Regions from separate parts of the Streptomyces sp. NPDC058401 genome, predicted to be linked through region 1. Evidence: riboswitches for the same ligand, from Rfam matches in the RefSeq annotation. Region 1 holds a riboswitch; each other region holds the start of a gene.
What was found. A riboswitch is a leader RNA that binds a small molecule or an ion and turns the genes downstream of it on or off. The one in region 1 is predicted to bind cobalamin.

Region 1 (3,206 bases):
CCGGCGGCTCCGGCGCCGGAGATGAACTGCTTGACGCCGGTCAGGACGTAGTGGTCGCCGTCCCGCTCGGCGCGGGTGCGCAGGGCGGCGGCGTCCGATCCGGCCCCGGGCTCGGTGAGGCAGTAGCTGCCCAGGACCTCGGCCGTGCACAGGGAGGGCAGCCATCGTGCGCGCTGCGCCGGGTCCCCGTAGCGGTCGATCATCCAGGCGACCATGTTGTGGATGGAGAGGTACCCGGCGATGGACGGGCAGCCGGTGGCGAGGGTCTCGAAGACGAGGACCCCGTCGCTCCGGCTGAGCCCGGAACCCCCGTGCTCCTCGCGGACGTAGACCCCGCCGAGCCCCAGCGCGGCGGCCCGGCGCAGGACGTCGACCGGGAAGTGCTTGGTCCGGTCCCACAGGACGGCGTGCGGAGCGAGCTGTTCCTGGGCGAAGTCGAGGGTGACCTCGGCGAGGGCGAGCTGGTCCTCGGTCAGGGTGGCCACCGGGCTCATCCCGTCGTCGGGATGGTGAAGTTCGCGCCCTCCTTGGCCCCGGAGGGCCAGCGCGAGGTCACGGTCTTGGTCCGGGTGTAGAAGCGGATGGAGTCGGGACCGTGCTGGTTCAGGTCGCCGAAGCCGGACCGCTTCCAGCCGCCGAAGGTGTGGTAGGCGACGGGGATGGGGATCGGCACGTTGACGCCGACCATGCCGACGCCCACCCGGCGGGTGAAATCGCGGGCGGTGTCGCCGTCCCGGGTGAAGATGGCCACGCCGTTGCCGTACGGGTGCTCCGTGGGCAGGCGCAGCGCCTCCTCGTAGTCGGCGGCCCGTACGACGCTCAGCACCGGGCCGAAGATCTCCTCGCGGTAGATCCGCATCTGTGGGGTGACGCGGTCGAAGAGGCTGGGACCGGTGAAGTAGCCGTTCTCGTGCCCGGGCAGGGTGAACCCCCGTCCGTCCACCACGAGTTCGGCGCCCTCGACCGTCCCGATGCCGACGTAGCGCTCCACCCGGTCCAGTGCGTCGCGGCTGACCAGCGGCCCGAAGTCCGCCTCGGGATCGTCGGAGCGGCCGACGCGCAGGGTGCCCATGCGCTCCTTCAACCTGGCGACCAGCGCATCGGCGGTCTCCTCGCCGACGGGTACGGCGACGGAGACGGCCATGCAGCGTTCCCCGGCCGAGCCGTATCCGGCGCCGATCAGCGCGTCGACGGCCTGGTCCAGGTCGGCGTCGGGCATCACGACCATGTGGTTCTTGGCCCCGCCGAAGCACTGGGCGCGCTTGCCGTGAGCGGCGGCGGTGGCGTAGACGTACGCGGCGATCGGGGTCGATCCGACGAAGCCGAGGGCCTGCACGCGGGGGTCTTCGAGGAGGGTGTCGACGGCTTCCTTGCCGCCGTTGACGACATTGAGCACGCCGGCCGGCAGGCCCGCCTCCAGGAACAGCTCGGCCAGCCGCAGCGGTACGGACGGGTCGCGTTCGGAGGGCTTCAGGATGAAGGAGTTTCCGCAGGCCAGGGCGGGGGCGGCCTGCCAGAGGGGGATCATGGCGGGGAAGTTGAAGGGGGTGATCCCGGCGACGACGCCCAGCGGCGAGCGCAGCGAGTGCACGTCGATGCCCGTGCTCGCGTTGTCGGTGAACTCCCCCTTGAGCAGGTGCGGGATCCCGGCGGCGAACTCGACCACCTCCAGGCCGCGTTGCAGGTCACCATGGGCGTCGGCCACGGTCTTGCCGTGCTCGGCGGACAGCAGCCGGGCGAGCGACTCCCGCTCCCCTTCGACCAGTTGGAGGAAGCGCAGCAGGACGCGGGCCCGACGCTGCGGGTTCCACTGCGCCCAGTCCACCTGCGCTTCCTGGGCGTTGGTGATGGCGGCCTCGGTGTCGGCGCGCCCGGCGAGCGGGACGCGGGCCTGCACCGCTCCGGTGTTGGGGTCGTACACGTCGGCGAAGAGGCCGGACGCGCCGGTGGTGTGGTTTCCGCCGATGAAATGGGTGAGTTCGCGGACCATGGATGCCTGCTCTCGTCAGGTTGGATCCGGGATGGCACGACGTGACCGCGGACGGACCCGGTGGGGGTGCGCCGCGAGGGAAACGTCGTGGGACTACGAGCGCGCGGAAAGGGTGTGCGCGTGCTCCGCCAGATCACCAGGGTCGTGGGTACAAACCGGTGCCATGCGTGTCTGCTCCATCCTCGTGGACAACACGGAACATCCGCGGCCGGTATCCTGACTCCCGGATCACCGCGCGGCGCCCGCCTTCCCGACAGCCCTCGTCGGTGGCGTGTGGATGGCAGCACACTCCCCGGTCACAGTGGCGGGACCGTGCCGGTTTTTCACCGGCTTCCCTGCACCGCGGACCTTATGGGCACGAACATATAGTTGGACGTCCTAGTAAGTCCAGACCCGCCGCCCGCGCGCCTACAGTCGGTGCATGCGCATCGTCTCCCTGCTCCCGGCGGCCACCGACATCGTGGCGGAGCTCGGTCTCGCCGCCGACCTGGTCGGACGCACCCACGAATGCGACTGGCCGCCCGCGGCGGTCGCCTCCGTACCCGTGGTCACCCGGGCCGAGTTCGCCGCCGAGGAGCTCAGCAGCCGGGAGATCTCCGAAGCCGTGGGCGGGGCCGCCCACTCCGGCTCCTCCCTCTACACCCTGGACACCGCGGCGCTCGCCGCCCTCGCCCCGGACCTCGTCCTCACCCAGGACCTGTGCGACGTCTGCGCCGTGTCCTACGAGGGAGTCTCGCGCGCGGTGCGCGTACTCCACGGTGGAGCCCGCGTGCTCAGCCTGGAGCCGCGCACCCTGGACGACGTACTGGACTGCCTGGTCACCGTCGGGGACCTGCTCGGCGTACGGGAGCGGGCGGAACGCCGGCGGACGGAACTGCGCGCCCGGCTCGACGAGGTGCGCGGGCTGACGGCGGGGCGGGCCCGGCCCCGGGTCGTGGCCGTCGAATGGCTCGACCCGCTGTGGCCCGCCGGCCACTGGGTGCCCGAACAGATCACGTGTGCCGGGGGCGAACCGCTGCTCGCGGCGCCGGGGGAGCACACGAAGCCGATGACCTGGGAAGCGGTCCGTGCCGCCCGCCCCGACGTGCTCCTGCTCCTGCCCTGCGGCTTCCCGCCCGAGCGCACGCTCCGCGAACGGGACCTGCTGACCTCCCTTCCCGGCTGGCACGAGCTCCCCGCCGTACGGGCGGGGGAGGTCTGGGTCCTGGACGGGCCC
Region 2 (3,206 bases), on a different contig from region 1:
TGTCCCCGAGCCAGATCGGGCCGCACAGCACGAGGATGTCGGCGTCCATGATCTGGCTGTAGAGCACCGGCCACTGGTCGCTCTCCCAGCCGTGCTCGGTCATATCGGGCCAGACACCGGTGGCGATGTCGTGGTCGACGGCGCGGATGAGCGAGGTCCGCGCTCCGGCCGACTCCATCACCGCGCGGCTCTTGCCGATCAGGCCCTCGGTGTTGCTGGGCTCGGGGGACCGCTTGAGCGTGCAGTTGACGTACACGGCGGTCAGGTCGGAGTAGTCGAGGTCGCGCGCGGGATCGATAGCCACCCGCCCAGCCTCACCGGCGACCGCCGTGGCCGCCACCGGGCCGCGCCCGTCCGGGCTCAGCCCGACGTCGGAGCCGGCGCCCGGGTCGGGGTCACAGGGATTCGATCATCGCGTCCGCGCTCGCCGCGTTCAGGGCGAGGCGGACGTTGCCGAGCACCGCGAGCCGGATGAGGGCCCGTACGTCGTCCCCGTGCGGGTGCGAGGCCAGCGGGTCGAAGAAGAACACCAGCAGGTCGATCTGCCCCTGGGTGATCAGCGAGCCGATCTGCTGGTCCCCGCCGAGCGGCCCGCTGCGCAGCGGGGCGACGTCCAGGCCGAGCCGCCGGTTGATCAGGGTGCCGGTGGTGCCGGTCCCGTAGAGCCGGTGCGGCTTGAGCTCGGCGGCCTTGCGGTCCGTCCAGGCGAGCAGGTCGGCCTTGCGCGCGTCGTGGGCGACCAGGGCGATGCCGCGCGGGCGGTCGCTGCGGCCGCTCGCTCCGGTGAGCCAGCTCGGGTCGGCCAGCGGGTAGAGGTGCACGGCCGCGGCCCGCAGCTCCTCACGGCTGATGGAACCGTCGCCGTCGACGTCGACCCGGTCGAAGGAGAGCGCGTCGAGCGAGCCGTCGATGCCGGTCGCCCCGAAGAGGCGCTCGTACTCCGCGCGGTCGATGCGGCCGTCGCCGTCCCGGTCCAGGGCGTCGGCAAGGGCGTCGAGGGCCCGCAGGGTGGACTCGCGGAAGTAGCGGTCGCCGTCGAAGGCGTCGCGCGCGGCCGCCGCGACGAACTCCTGCTCGCTGATCCGGCCGCCCCGGTCGGTGTCCGATGCGGCCTGCAGCTGCGACCACAGCTCGGAGTAGGCGTCGTGGAGAGCGGCCCTGCGGCGGGTGTCCCCGGGCTCGGTGAGCCATTCGGCGAGGCGGCCGGCGTAGGCGATGAGGTCCTCGCGGCCGAGGTGCCCGTCCCCGTCCAGGTCGTACGTGCGGAACAGCGCGGCGACGCGGGGCAGCCAGTCTTCGGCGGTCACAGACATGCGGAACTCCCTTTTCAGGTGGGGCTATTGAGGCCGATAGTAGCGGTGGGAACACGGTGCGTGACGCACAAGCGGAATACGGTCACCGCATGGCGCGATTGGGGCGGGTTGTGACCGGTCCGCGCGGCCGACTAGGGTCAGCGGGCCTTGGTGTTCGGGAAACCGGTGGGAAACCGGTGCGGCCCTCGCCACTGTGATCGGGAAGTCCGGCTCCACTCCTGCGGGAAAGCCACTGGGCTGCGCGGGAGGTTCCGCGCTGCCCGGGAAGGCGGAGCATGGACGTCAACCCGTGAGCCAGGAGACCGGCCGGGGCGCGTTGTCCATCCACGAGGTGCTGGAGAGGTCTCCCTACCCATGCATATAGCCGAGGGGTTCCTGCCCCCTTTGCACGCGGTCGCCTGGGGCGCCGCGTCCGCCCCCTTCGTCGTCCACGGCGTCCGCGCGCTCACCCGCGAGGTGAAGGCCAACCCGGAGAGCACCCTGCTCCTCGGTGCGGCCGGAGCGTTCACTTTCGTCCTTTCCGCCCTGAAGATCCCTTCCGTGACGGGCAGTTGCTCGCACCCCACGGGCACCGGGCTCGGGGCGATCCTGTTCCGGCCGCCGATCATGGCGGTGCTCGGCACGATCACCCTGCTGTTCCAGGCCCTGCTGCTGGCGCACGGCGGGCTCACCACCCTCGGCGCCAACGTCTTCTCGATGGCCATCGCCGGCCCGTGGGCGGGGTACGCCGTCTACCGGCTGCTGCGGAAGTCCGGAGCCCCGCTGATGGTGACCGTGTTCTTCGGCGCCTTCTTCGCCGACCTGGTCACCTACTGCGTCACCAGCGTGCAGCTCGCCCTGGCCTTCCCGGACCCGGCCTCCGGGTTCATGGGCTCGCTCGCGAAGTTCGGGGGGATCTTCGCGGTCACGCAGATCCCGCTGGCCGTGAGCGAGGGGCTGCTGACCGTCCTCGTGATGCGGCTGCTGATGGCGTCCAGCAAGTCGGACCTGGTCCGGCTGGGCGTCGCGAAGCTGACGGCCACCCGCACCGGAGAGAAGGCGGCGGCCTGATGAGCGGGATGTCCAAGAACGCGAAGATCAACACCCTGCTGCTGCTCCTGGTCGCGGCGCTCGCCGTCCTCCCGGTCGCGCTGGGGATGGGCGATCACAAGGAGGAGCCCTTCGCCGGCGCCGACGCGCAGGCCGAGACGGCGATCACCGAGCTGAAGCCGGACTACGAACCCTGGTTCTCCCCTCTCTACGAACCCCCGTCCGGCGAGATCGAGTCCGCACTGTTCGCCTTGCAGGCGGCCCTGGGAGCGGGCGTGCTCGCCTACTACTTCGGCGTCCGCAAGGGCCGCCGCCAGGGGGCGGCCGCTGCTGCCGCTCCCGCTCCCGCCGCCGCCCCGGAGGCGTAGCCGGGTGCTGCCGATCGACGTTGCCGCGCACAGCAGCCGCTGGCGCGGCCGGCACCCGCTGGAGAAGGCCCTGCTCGGGATCGGGCTGACGGTCACCGCCGTGTGCCTGCCGCCCTGGCCGGGCGGGCCGCTGGTGGCCGCCGCCACCCTCGCCGTGCTGCTCGGCCCGGCCGGGGTGGCCGGCCGGCAGCTCTGGCGGGCCTTCCGGATCCCGCTCGGCTTCTGCTTCACCGGGGCGCTGCCCCTGCTGTTCGCCGTGGGCGGCCCGGCGGGACCGGTGTCCCTGGCCCCCGACGGCCCCCGGCTCGCCGCCGAACTGCTGCTGCGCACCTCGGCGGCCTCGCTCGGGCTGCTGCTGTTCGCCTTCACCACCCCGGTCTCCGACGTGCTGCCCCGGCTGGTCCGGGCCGGGGTGCCGGCCCCCGTGGTGGACGTGGCCCTGGTCATGTACCGGATCGGCTTCCTGCTGCTCGACTCCATGGCCCAGGTCCGCCGG
Region 3 (3,206 bases), on a different contig from region 1:
GCGCGGTGGCGCTCACGCCTTCGCTCGCCCCGCCGGCCGCTGCGGCGCTCACACCGTCGCCTTGAAGTGGACGCGCTCGGCGTGTTCGCCCTTCTTGCCGATGTTGAAGGAGGACACGGGGCGGTGGTAGCCCATGACCCGGGTCCAGACCTCGCACGCCGCCCCGCAGGTGGGGCAGTTCGGCTGCTCCCCCGCCAGGTAGCCGTGGTCCGCGCAGATGGAGAAGGTCGGGGTCACCGTCAGGTAGGGGAGCCGGAAGGTCTCCAGCGAGCGCCGGACCAGCTTGGCGCAGGCCTCCGCCGTCGGGATCCGCTCGGGGGTGTACAGGTGCAGGACGGTGCCGCCCGTGTACTTGCCCTGCAGTTCGTCCTGGCGCTCCAGCGCCTCGAAGGGGTCGTCGGTCCAGCCGACGGGCAGCTGCGAGGAGTTGGTGTAGTACGGGTTGGCGTCGGTGCCGGCCTGGAGGATGCCGGGGAAGCGGGCCCGGTCCTCCTTCGCGAAGCGGTACGTCGTGCCCTCGGCGGGGGTGGCTTCCAGGTTGTAGAGGTGGCCGGTGCTCTCCTGGAAGTCGACCATCCGGGCCCGGACCCGGTCCAGGAGGCGGACCGCGAGGGCGTGGCCCTCGGGGGTGGTGATGTCGTGGGCGTCCGCGCTGAAGTTGCGGACCATCTCGTTGATCCCGTTGACCCCGATGGTGGAGAAGTGGTTGCGCAGGGTGCCCAAGTACCGCTTGGTGTAAGGGAAGAGACCGCCGTCGATCAGGTCCTGGACGGTGATCCGCTTGATTTCGAGACTGTCCTTGGCGAGTTCGCACAGCCGGTCCACCTCGGCCAGCAGCCCCGGCTCGTCGCCCGCGTAACGGTGCCCGAGGCGGGCGCAGTTGAGGGTGACCACGCCGAGCGAGCCGGTCTGCTCGGCGCTGCCGAAGAGGCCGTTGCCGCGCTTGAGGAGCTCGGTCAGGTCGAGCTGGAGCCGGCAGCACATGGAGCGGATCATGTGGGGTTCGAGCTCGGAGTTGATGAAGTTCTGGAAGTACGGGAGCCCGTACTTGGCCGTCATCGCGAAGAGCCGCTCGGCGTTCTCGCTCTCCCAGGGGAAGTCCCGGGTGATGTTGTAGGTCGGGATGGGGAAGGTGAACACCCGCCCGGCGGCGTCGCCTTCGGTCATCACCTCGATGTACGCCCGGTTGATCATGTCCATCTCGGCCTGGAGCTCGCCGTAGGTGAAACCGGTCTCCTCCCCCGCGACCACCGGGATCTGCTCGCGCAGGTCCTCGGGGCAGGTCCAGTCGAAGGTGAGGTTGGTGAAGGGGGTCTGGGTGCCCCAGCGCGAGGGCACGTTGAGGTTGTGCACGAGCTCCTGGACGCACTGCCTGACCTGGTCGTACGTCAGCGCGTCGAGGCGGACGTAGGGCGCCAGGTAGGTGTCGAAGGAGGAGAAGGCCTGGGCGCCCGCCCATTCGTTCTGCAGGGTGCCGAGGAAGTTCACGATCTGGCCGACGGCCGAGGACAGGTGCCTGGGCGGGGCGGAGTCGATCTGTCCGGGCACTCCGTTGAAGCCCTCGGTCAGCAGGGTGCGCAGGGACCAGCCGGCGCAGTAGCCGGAGAGCATGTCCAGGTCGTGGATGTGGAGGTCGCCCTCGCGGTGGGCGCGGGCCACGGCGGCGGGATAGACCTGTTCCAGCCAGTAGTTCGCGGTGACCTTGCCGGCGGCGTTGAGGATGAGTCCGCCGAGCGAATAGCCCTGGTTGGCGTTGGCGTTCACCCGCCAGTCCCGGCGGTCCAGGTATTCGGTCACGGTCTCTACGGCGTCGACGACAGCAGTCACGGCAGCCCTCCCACGAGGCTCGGCACGGAAGAATGGCGGGCACTCTTGAAGGCCCTTGCCGGCAGGTGTCGGACTCGTCCGCCGTGGCGGACTCACCGTTGCGGGGCAGTCCCGGATTCCCACCGGGTTCCCTGTTGCCTCGGTCGGGGAGAGGCCCCGCCGAACCGGCAAGGCCAACACTACATATAGATGTGAGAGCTGAAGGCCACCACTACATATGGGGTGACGAAGGTCCCGAGCCACGGGACTTCAGCCCCTGCGGAACGGTGCCGGAGCCCCGGGACCGCGCCGGACCCCGGCGGATCGCGCCGGGGCCCCGCGTGCTCAGCTCCGGCCGCTGGTGGCGGCGTAGTACTGGAGGTCCTGCACCTCCACCGTGCGGTCCACCCGGTAGCGCAGCTCCACCCGGGCCCCGGCCTTGCCTTCGCGGACCACGGACGCCGAGCCGGTGCCCGGAGCCAGGGGCAGCAGTTCGGCGTGGACCCCGGCCGGGGCCGCGTGCGTGTCCCCGGCCGCGCCCACGGCCGTACGGATGCTCGCGGGCGCGGTCAGGAAGCTCAGCACCTCCACCGTGTCCCGGGCCGCGGCGCTGCCGCCGCGCAGCGCCATCACGAGGGACTGGGCGCCGCTCGGGTCCGCGGCGGCGAACTGGGTGCGCGAGCTCAGGTACAGCGTGTCGCGGACGATCTTCGGCCAGCCGCCGGTCTTGAACCGGGTGAGGTAGTACGAGGAAAGGTCCAGGTAGGCGTGGCCGTTGTGCAGGGAGGGCGCGAACTGGCTGCCCTCGCTGTAGTCGTTCCACGTGGTGAGCTGGACCCAGTCGGCCCCGTCCTCGATGGCGCGGTTCCATGTGGCGCGCAGGGTCGCGGTGTTGCCCGCCTCGTCGTAGATGCCCTGGTTGGGGCGGGCGTCCTGGACCGATACGGGCTGCATCCAGATCTTGCCCGCGGCGTGGGCGCGCCGCACGTCGCGCGTGGAGCTCTCCTGGCCGACGTAGCTGCGGCTGCCCCACTCGGAGAATCCGTAGCTGATCGGCCCGAACTCGCCGCTGTGCGCCCCGAAGTCGAGGAAGAGGGGGACGAAGGCGGTACGGATGCCGTGCCGGGACTTCAGGATGTCCATGACCGTGGTCCACCAGGCGACGCTCTTCTCCTCCGCCTTGAACGGCGAGACGACCAGCCGTCCGTCGGGGAGCCGGTGGGCCGCCGGGGCCCTGCCGAGTTCGGCGAGGAGGTCGGCGAGCACGGCCGGGTCGTCGGTGCCCAGGGAGGTCATGTCCGGCATCAGCATGACCTTGAAGCCCGGATCCACCGAACGGGCGGCTTCCATCAGCAGGTTGCAGCGTTCCCGGTTCTTCCCCGTCAGGGAGAGCAGGTCGA

Region 2: it holds a riboswitch for cobalamin, as region 1 does, so the genes downstream of both, ACFWNV_RS34295 (energy-coupling factor ABC transporter permease) here and ACFWNV_RS10650 (CoA-acylating methylmalonate-semialdehyde dehydrogenase) in region 1, are expected to answer to the same signal.
Region 3: it holds a riboswitch for cobalamin, as region 1 does, so the genes downstream of both, ACFWNV_RS10180 (ribonucleoside triphosphate reductase) here and ACFWNV_RS10650 (CoA-acylating methylmalonate-semialdehyde dehydrogenase) in region 1, are expected to answer to the same signal.

Annotation. Positions count from the first base shown of each region.
Region 1 covers NZ_JBHXKA010000021.1:7,490-10,695, reverse strand. Annotated here, with positions in the region: gene ACFWNV_RS10655 (acyl-CoA dehydrogenase family protein) at 1-494, opposite strand, end outside; gene ACFWNV_RS10650 (CoA-acylating methylmalonate-semialdehyde dehydrogenase) at 491-1,990, opposite strand; cobalamin riboswitch at 2,179-2,357, opposite strand; gene ACFWNV_RS10645 (ABC transporter substrate-binding protein) at 2,412-3,206, shown strand, end outside.
Region 2 covers NZ_JBHXKA010000150.1:1,704-4,909, forward strand. Annotated here, with positions in the region: gene ACFWNV_RS34285 (flavodoxin family protein) at 1-304, opposite strand, end outside; gene ACFWNV_RS34290 (methylglyoxal synthase) at 396-1,313, opposite strand; cobalamin riboswitch at 1,445-1,639, shown strand; gene ACFWNV_RS34295 (energy-coupling factor ABC transporter permease) at 1,668-2,363, shown strand; gene ACFWNV_RS34300 (energy-coupling factor ABC transporter substrate-binding protein) at 2,363-2,710, shown strand; gene cbiQ (cobalt ECF transporter T component CbiQ) at 2,715-3,206, shown strand, end outside.
Region 3 covers NZ_JBHXKA010000019.1:84,737-87,942, forward strand. Annotated here, with positions in the region: gene ACFWNV_RS10175 (anaerobic ribonucleoside-triphosphate reductase activating protein) at 1-52, opposite strand, end outside; gene ACFWNV_RS10180 (ribonucleoside triphosphate reductase) at 49-1,827, opposite strand; cobalamin riboswitch at 1,870-2,011, opposite strand; gene ACFWNV_RS10185 (endo-1,3-alpha-glucanase family glycosylhydrolase) at 2,152-3,206, opposite strand, start outside.